DNA from 2 places in the Pseudomonas sp. MT3 genome. Region 1 is predicted to be linked to the other one. Evidence: riboswitches for the same ligand, from Rfam matches in the RefSeq annotation. Region 1 holds a riboswitch; the other holds the start of a gene.

What was found. Region 1 has a riboswitch for cobalamin ahead of ACYCAX_RS14955 (CbtB domain-containing protein). Riboswitches for the same ligand answer to the same signal wherever they lie in the genome.
Region 2: linked by a shared signal. The riboswitch ahead of btuB (TonB-dependent vitamin B12 receptor) and the one ahead of ACYCAX_RS14955 (CbtB domain-containing protein) in region 1 are both predicted to bind cobalamin.

The regions. Positions count from the first base shown of each region.
Region 1 covers NZ_JBTVPY010000013.1:39,078-43,281, forward strand. Annotated here, with positions in the region: gene cobN (cobaltochelatase subunit CobN) at 1-618, opposite strand, end outside; gene cobW (cobalamin biosynthesis protein CobW) at 736-1,803, opposite strand; cobalamin riboswitch at 2,039-2,233, opposite strand; cobalamin riboswitch at 2,305-2,523, shown strand; gene ACYCAX_RS14955 (CbtB domain-containing protein) at 2,625-2,813, shown strand; gene ACYCAX_RS14960 (CbtA family protein) at 2,907-3,617, shown strand; gene ACYCAX_RS14965 (cobalamin biosynthesis protein) at 3,700-4,116, shown strand; gene cobM (precorrin-4 C(11)-methyltransferase) at 4,113-4,204, shown strand, end outside.
Region 2 covers NZ_JBTVPY010000010.1:56,928-61,131, forward strand. Annotated here, with positions in the region: gene cobO (cob(I)yrinic acid a,c-diamide adenosyltransferase) at 1-505, opposite strand, end outside; gene btuB (TonB-dependent vitamin B12 receptor) at 520-2,364, opposite strand; cobalamin riboswitch at 2,477-2,701, opposite strand; gene ACYCAX_RS12215 (FUSC family protein) at 2,724-4,204, opposite strand, start outside.

The DNA.
Region 1 (4,204 bases):
GAACAGCAGCGTGGCGACCGGGTACTCAGGGTTCCAGTCGACCTGCCAGCGGGTGAGGTCGCAGCTGCCGACTTGCGGGTGATAGACCACCACTCGGGGCAGCGTCCGTGGTTCGCTCCAGGTGTAGTCGCGTTGCAGGTGGCGGCTGGCCAGGCAGGCGAAGAACTGCCGGGCGTTGTCCATGCCGCCCTGGCGCAGGTACTGCCAGAGGCGTTCGGCATCCTCAGGTGGGACGTTGCACAGGGCGCCGAGTTCGGGGTCGGGCTTGTCGTCGCCGGGCACGGCGATCAGCGTGGCGCCGCGCTCGGCCAGCGCCGCCAGTTGCTCCATGCCGTAGCGCCAGTAGCCGACGCCGCCGTGCACCGAGATCAGGATGACCCTGGCGTACTGCAGTACCTCGTCGACGTAGAAGTCCACCGAGGCGTGGTTCTGCAGCTGCATGGGGTTGGCCAGGCGCAGGCTCGGGTAGTCCTCCGGCAGCTCACGGGCGGCCTCGGCGAGCAGCGCCAGGTGCGAATCGCCGCTGCAGAGGATCACCAGCTCGGCGGGCGTCTGGGCCAGGTGGGCGATGCCGTCGTCGGGGACGAAGCCGCCGGGTTGGGTGCGCAGCAGATGCATGAGGCTTGCTCGGTGTAGGGCTTCATGTAGGAGCGAGGGGGCGCCTAGCTCTTGCTCGCGAACCAGACCCCGCTGTGAGGCCGTTCGCGAGCAAGCTCGCTCCTACGATAAGCAGTGTTATGCCAGGGCGGTACGCAGCTCGTTGCTGATGGCGGCCTGGTCCAGTTCCTGGCCGATCACGACCAGGCGGGTGCTGCGGGTTTCGTCACTGCGCCAGGCGCGGTCGAAGTGCTTGTCGAAGCGCTTGCCGACGCCCTGCACCAACAGGCGCATGGGCTTGCCGGGGATGGCGACGAAGCCCTTGATGCGCAGCACGGCGTGGCGCTCGACCAGCGCGTTCAGCACATCGAGCAGGGCGCGCTCTTCCACTTCCGGCAGGTCGACGTGGAAGGAGTCGAACTCGTCGTGGTGGTGATCTTCATGGCCTTCGTGCTCTTCATTGGAGTGGACGTGGTGAGTCGGGCGGCTGTCGATGTGCAGCTCGGCCTCGGCGTTCAGCCCCAGCAGCACCGAGAGCGGCAGCTGGCCGGAGTTGGCTTCGACGATCTTCACTGCCGGCGGCAGCTCCTCGGCAACTTCGGCGCGCACGCGGGCCAGCGCCTCGGCGTCCAGCAGGTCGGCCTTGTTCAAGACCACCAGGTCGGCGCTGGCTAGCTGGTCCTCGAAGAGTTCGTGCAGCGGCGATTCGTGGTCCAGGTTCGGGTCCTGCTTGCGCTGCTCGTCCACCTGCTCGGGATGGGCGGCGAAGGTGCCGGCAGCCACGGCCGGGCTGTCGACCACGGTGATCACCGCGTCCACGGTGCAGGCGTTGCGGATTTCCGGCCACTGGAAGGCCTGCACCAGCGGCTTGGGCAGGGCCAGGCCCGAGGTCTCGATGAGGATCTGGTCGAGGTCGCCACGGCGCGCCACCAGCTCGCGCATCACCGGGAAGAACTCTTCCTGCACGGTGCAGCACAGGCAGCCGTTGGCCAGCTCGAAGACGCGGCCGACCGCCTCTTCTTCGCTGCAACCGATGGAGCACTGCTTGAGGATTTCGCCGTCGATGCCCAGCTCGCCGAACTCGTTGACGATCACCGCGATGCGGCGGCCGGAGGCAGTATCGAGCATGTGGCGGAGCAGGGTGGTCTTGCCGGCACCGAGGAAGCCGGTGACGATGGTGACGGGGAGTTTGGCCAGGGTTTTCATGCGCGCCTCGCAAGTGGACATTGGAGGGCGGATGAAGGGCGCGCGCGCGGGTTCGCCGCGCAACGAAGGTCGCCACCGGATCACCCCGCCCGGTTGTCTGTTGATAACGAACCGGTTCCGGATCTCGCGAGCTAGAGCCAGGCAAGGCGGAGGATCGTCGGGGACGCGGAGTTGACTGTAGTCAATGAGCAGTCCACGACGATCCGCCAACGCAGCATGGCCGACGCGCAGCAGATCGAAAACCAGTCACGAGGCAGGTCTCCTGGCTCACAGCCCTTGATCGTCTCTTCGCCTTCCCGCCCGAATCGGCAGTGGCGCGTGAAGAGACAGGCTGTTCACAGTTGCGGGGGCAGCCGTGGCGCATCCGAAGATTTCCACGTTCCCTCTTAGCTCCGGCCAGTGCCGGAGAACCTCGAAGGGAGGAAGGCTACGCAGCGTGGCCGGGGCGGTCAATCGCCGGGGATCGGGCGACGCGCAGTTGACGCTGCGGGACTGCCGTGGTCAGCTAGCGCGGTTTCAGGTGTCTCGCGCCGACGCGCGCGAGGTGAAACGGGAAGCCGGTGCGTCCGCAAGGACCAGTCCGGCGCTGCCCCCGCAACGGTAAGCGCATCGAGGGTCGTCAGTAGCCACTGTGCCAAGGCATGGGAAGGCTGGCCCATCCGGCGAGAGTCTCTCGCTGGCGTCGCAAGCCCGGAGACCGGCCTGGAATCCTCACATTTTGGCAAACCCGCGGTGGGCGGGCGCAGGCCGTGGCGCGACCGATCCGGCGCGTTCGAATGCGTTCAACCTCTGCGTTCTCACTCTTTTCAGAGGGAACGTTCATGTCCAGCAGCATCCTGACGCAACAGGCGTCGAGTACTTCCATCCCCCTTTCCAAGCGCATCAGCCTGGCCGTTGGCGCCAGCCTGCTCGGTGCGCTGCTGGTGTATTTCGCCGGTTTCTCTCATCTGGAAGCAGTGCACAACGCTGCCCACGATACCCGCCATAGTGCGGGCTTCCCCTGCCACTGACGCACGCTGCCTGCGCGTAAGCGCAGCGTATTCGAGGCACTCGCGATCGCTGGTTCGCCGCGCTCGAGGTCTCGTTTCGTCCGGAGAACTGCAATGATCAAACGTATCGCCCAGACCGCCGGATTCGCCGGTCTGATCGCCGCGCTGGTGCTGACCGTGGTCCAGCTGCTGTGGGTATCCCCGCTGATCCTCAAGGCGGAAACCTATGAGAAATCCGAGCCGACCGCCGCACTGGTCGAAGAACATGCCCATGAGCACGCCGACGGCGCAGTTGCGGGTCATCACCATGACGAGGAAGCCTGGGAGCCGGAAGACGGCTGGCAGCGCATCCTCTCCACCACCGGCGGCAATCTGGTGGTCGCGGTGGGTTTCGCGCTGATGCTCGCGGGCCTGTTCACCCTGCGTGAGCCGGGCAAGACCTCCGAAGGCCTGCTCTGGGGCCTGGCCGGTTTTGCCGTGTTCACCCTGGCGCCGTCCCTCGGCCTGCCGCCGGAAGTCCCCGGCACCGCCGCCGCGGATCTGAGCCTGCGGCAGACCTGGTGGATCGGCACTGCCGCCGCCACCGCCGCCGGTCTCGCGCTGCTGGTGTTCGGCCGCCACTGGGCGCTGCGCATCGTCGGCCTTGCGTTGCTGGTGGTGCCGCACGTGATCGGCGCGCCGCAGCCGGAAGTGCATTCCAGCCTCGCGCCGGAAAGCCTGGCTCACGAGTTCATCGTCGCCTCGCTGGTCACCAACGCGGTGTTCTGGGCGGCCCTGGGTCTGGTGGCCGCCTGGCTGTTCCGCCGTTTCGCCCCCTCGGCCTGATTCGCCGCTATGCTCGACCCCGCAGCCGGCCCAGCCGCCTGCGGGGTTTTTATTTACAGGTGTCACTTCCAGGAGAATGCCGATGACGCTGGTTGCCGGCCTCGGTTGCCGCCGGGGCTGCCCGCTCGATGAACTGCGTGCCTTGCTGCGGGATACGCTGGCCGAGGCCGGGCTCGACGAGTCCCATCTCACCGCCCTGGCCAGCGCCACGCTGAAAGCCGACGAAGAGGGGCTGACCGCCCTGGCTGCTGCCCTCGACTTGCCGCTGGCGCTGTTCACACCGCAACAATTGGCGGCCTGCGAGAGGAACCTGGGCGAGCCTTCTGAAACTGTGCGTGCGGCCACCGGCAGCGCGAGCGTGGCCGAAGCGGCGGCATTGCTGCAGGCCGAGGCGCAAGGTGGTGCGCCGGCACGCCTGCTGGTGGGCAAGCGCCGCAGCGAGCAAGCCACCTGCGCGCTGGCTTTCATCCCCGTCGAATCCGAACGGGAGCAGCCATGACGGTCTATTTCATCGGTGCCGGTCCTGGCGATCCCGAGCTCATCACGGTCAAGGGCCAGCGGCTGATCCGCACCTGCCCGGTGATCCT
Region 2 (4,204 bases), on a different contig from region 1:
CGCGCCCGGTGGCGACCACATGCTGCATCGGTGGACGGGCGGCGATGTCGGCGAGCACGCTGTCCAGCGCCAGGTAACCATGCTTGAGGGCGATGTTCACCTCGTCCAGCACCACCAGGCCGATCTGCGGATCGCCCAGCAACTGGCGGGCGACGTCCCAGGCCTCGCGGGCCTTGGCGATGTCGCGCTGGCGGTCCTGGGTCTCCCAGGTGAAGCCCTCGCCCATCACGTGGTAGCTGACCTCTTCGGGGAAACGCCGGAAGAAGGTCTCCTCGCCGGTGGTGGCGGCGCCCTTGATGAACTGCACCACGCCCACCTTCATGCCGTGGCCCAAGGCGCGGGCGACCATGCCGAAGGCCGAGCTGCTCTTGCCCTTGCCGTTGCCGCTGTGGACCAGGAACACACCACGCTCGCCCTGGGCCTGGGCGATCTTCTCGTCGACCACGGTTTTCTTGCGCTGCATGCGCGAACGGTGGCGTTCGTCCTTTTCCGGGGATTCGCTCATCGGTCTCTCTCCTCTCAAAGGGCCTGGTAGCGCACGCCGAAGAGTACGGCGCGGCCGGGCTGCTCATAGCCCAGGGTGGTCTGGTAATCGGCGTCGAACAGGTTGCTCAGGCGCGCCTGCAGACGCCACTCCGGGTTCAGTCGATACTCGCCGCGCAGGTCCAGGGTAGCGAAGCCGCCCAGGCGATTGCGGTTGGCCAGGTCATCGTAGCGGTGGCCTTCGGCGTGCAGGCTGGCGCCCAGGCTCAGCGCGTCGAAGCGCCGGTCGAGGTCCAGGTTGAACAACTGCCGGGCGCGGCGCGGCAGGTCGTTGCCACGGTTGCCGCTGGCGCGGCTTTCCGGGTCGAGCAGGCTGGCGTTGGCGTTCCACACCCAGTCCCGCCACTGGCTGCCCAGCTGCAGTTCGACACCGCGGATGCGCGCCTGGTCGATATTGTCCGGCGCACGCAATGCCGAGTCGTAAGCGATCAGGTCGTCGATCGCCGTGCGGTACAGGTTCACCGCCCAGTGGCCCCAGCCGTGGCGACCGTCCACGCCGACTTCGACGCTGCGCGAGGTTTCCGCATCCAGGTCGGGGTTGCCGTAGCCAGGGTAATAGAGTTCGTTGAAGGTCGGCGCCTTGAACGCCGTACCGTAGCTGGCGAAGGCCCGTACGGCGTCGGTCAGCGCGTAGCCCCAGGCGAGGTTGCCGGTGTTGCGGCTGCCGAACTGCTGGTTGTCGTCGTGGCGCAGGCTCAGTTGCCAGTCATGCCGCCCCGCGCTGCCCAGGTACTGGGCGAAGGTGCCGCGGTTGTCGCGGGAGGTCAGTGCATAGTCTGTGGAACTGCTTAGTTCATCCTGCTGCCAGTCGTAGCCCAGGGTCAGGGTGTGGCCGGGCGCGAGGTCCAGGTCGTTCTGCCAGGACGCGGTGTCGCGACGGCTGTCGAAGCGCGAGTAGAAGGCACCGTCCTGGTAGGCATCGGACTTGTCCTCGCTGCGCCCGGCGGACAGGCTCACCCGCCAGGGCTCCAGCGGCGCGAAGCGCACGCGGCCGCCGATCACCCGCTGCACGCCATCGTTGTAGGCATCGAAGCCCTGGGTGCGGCGGCTGTTCACCGTGTCGAAGTCGTTGTGCGAATCGGTTTGCAGCAGGCTGCCGTCCAGCTCCAGACCGTTGTCGAAACGGTAGCCGGCACGCAGCGAACCGGACAGGTTGCGGTAGCCGTCGCGGTCCGGCTCATGGCCGCTGGCACCGTTGGCCTTGGCGTCGATGCCGGCGGTATCCAGGCTCGATACGCCGAGGGCGAACCAGCCGCGACCGTTGCCGGCCGAGGCTCCGGCGCTGCCTTCGTAGGTGCTCTGGCTACCCGCCCCGGCGTAGGCCCAGGGCTTGAAGCCCGGCTCCAGTGCCTGTCGGGTGAATATCTGGATCACCCCGCCGATGGCCTCGGAACCGTACAGACTGGAACGCGGCCCGCGCACCACTTCGATGCGCTCGATCAGCGCCACCGGCAAGTCCTGCAAGGACGCACCGCCGGACGAAACCGAGCCGGCCTTGATGCCGTCGATCAGCACCAGCACATGGTCGGATTCGCTGCCGCGCAGGTAGAGGCTGGTGGCCTTGCCGGGGCCGCCGTTGCTGGCCAGGGAAATCCCCGGCAGCCGCCGCAGCAGGTCGGGCACCGATTGCGCCTGGCTGCGCTCGATGTCGGCGCGGTCCAGCACGCTGACCGAAGCGAGCGTCTGCTCGGCGCGGCGCTCGGTGCGCGTGGCGGTCACCAGTTGATCGTCGAGCACCAGCGGCGCTTCGTCCGCCGCCAGGCCGATGCAGGAGAAGCCGCCCAGCGCCAGGGCTGTCGGCCAATAGAGGAAATGCTTCACGTGAACTCACTCCGCCGCTCTCACCCGCGCGGCTCTGACCGAAAAAGGCAGGCGGAGGACGGTAGCGCCCCGGCGGTCGATCAGCCGGAACGCTCGACAGCGCCCACCGCGATGCCATGACATGCAGCAGGCCGGTCTCCGGGCTTGCGAGTGGGCCGTGACAGGCTCCTGAAACCGCGCCTTCCCATGCCGATGGCACAGTGGCGGAATGCGGTTCGATGCTCGCTTACCGTTGCGGGGGCAGCGCCGGACTGGTCGGACCGCGAGGTCGGACTTCACCGGCTTCCCTGTTTCACCCCCGACTTGCACCGGGGGCACCTGAAGCAGGCGCGCAGCTTAGTGGCTGTCGCCAGCCACGGTCAATTGCGGCGGCCTGTCGCTCCCAGGGTGACGAAGCGCACCGGTGCGTCGGCCGCAGCCTCCCGGCACCAGCGCAACCAGATCGAGCGCAATTGGCCGACGGCGGCCCGTGCCCGGCGGCGCTGGCCTTCCTCCAGCCAGCGATTGCCCTGCAACGCAGCCGACAGCGCCTCCTCGACTCCATCCAGCGCATGCTCCCGGTCGTTACGCGGCCCGCCGTCGAGCAGCAACTGCCGCAACCGCGCCAGATAAGAGTCCCGCGCGCGCCGCAGCGGCCCCCGCGCCGTGCCCAGGCTGTCGCGCAGGAACAGCAGTTCGTCCGCCAACGCCAGGCCGAACAGCCCTCCCCGCCATTGGGCGCGGCGTTCCCGCGGCAGGCCGTCCTGGTATTGCACCAGGCGCAGCAGGCGGTCGGCGCTGCGCCCGTCGAACCAGGCCTCCAGCCTGGGCAGCGGGCCACGGGTCAGCCGTGCCAGGTCGGCCAGCAGTGCGCCGAGCACTCGCCGGTAGTGGCGGCGCCCCGGCCGCAGCTCCACCAGGTTGAACACCAGCACCGCGAACCCCACGCCCAGCACCGTCGCCAACGCCGAATTGAGGAAGTGGTCGAGGTCGTAGACCATCTGGTTGCTCGGCCCCACGTTCTTCACGAAGAAGATGCAGAAGGCCGATGCCATTGCGGCGATGGCCGGCCGCGTCGTGCACAGCGCCGCGATGAACAGCGGTATGCCGAGTACGCTGTAGAGCGCCGTGAATCCTTCGCATCGCGGCAGGATCACCAGCACGGCAACCGCCGCCACGGGAATCGAGAGGAGGATGCCGCGCAGGAAGTTCAGGCCCGCGCCGGCTGGCTCGTCACGGCTGGCGAACAGGCTCAGCACCACACCGGTGATGGAAACCGCGCCCAGGCCGCTGGGCCAGGCACTGACCACCCAGAACCCCGCCACGCAGAGAAATGCCAGGGCGCTGCGCAGGCCGAACAGCAGCCCGCGCTCGACGTCCCGGTGCCAGACGATCAGCGCCGGCGCCTCGCGTGTCGCTTCACCGTAAAGCAGTGCTTCCAGGCTGCGCCGGGATTGCCGGCCCCGATCCAGCACCGCCAGCAGAGATTCCAGGTAATCGCGCTCCTGTGCACCTGCGGCGTTCTCCAGCGCACCGAGCAGATGCTCCCGGCAGGCGGTGAAGTCGGGCTGTTGCGCATTCTCCAGGCACTCGCGCACCAGCTCGCGCCAGGGGCGCACGGCCAGCTCGACGGCGGCGTCGAGCAACCGTCCTTCCCGCGCAACCCGGCGCGCGGCGCGCAGCAGGCCGAGCAGGGCGGCATTGAGCCCACGCAACGCAGGCACTCGCCGACGCCCCGTCGGACCTTCGAACCACGCCTGCTCCTGCCGCCCATCCAGCTCCAGAATGCTGCCCAGGGTAGCGATCAGCGCCGCGTGTTCATCGGTGCCCAGCATTTCCGCGGACGCCGCCTTCAGCGTCG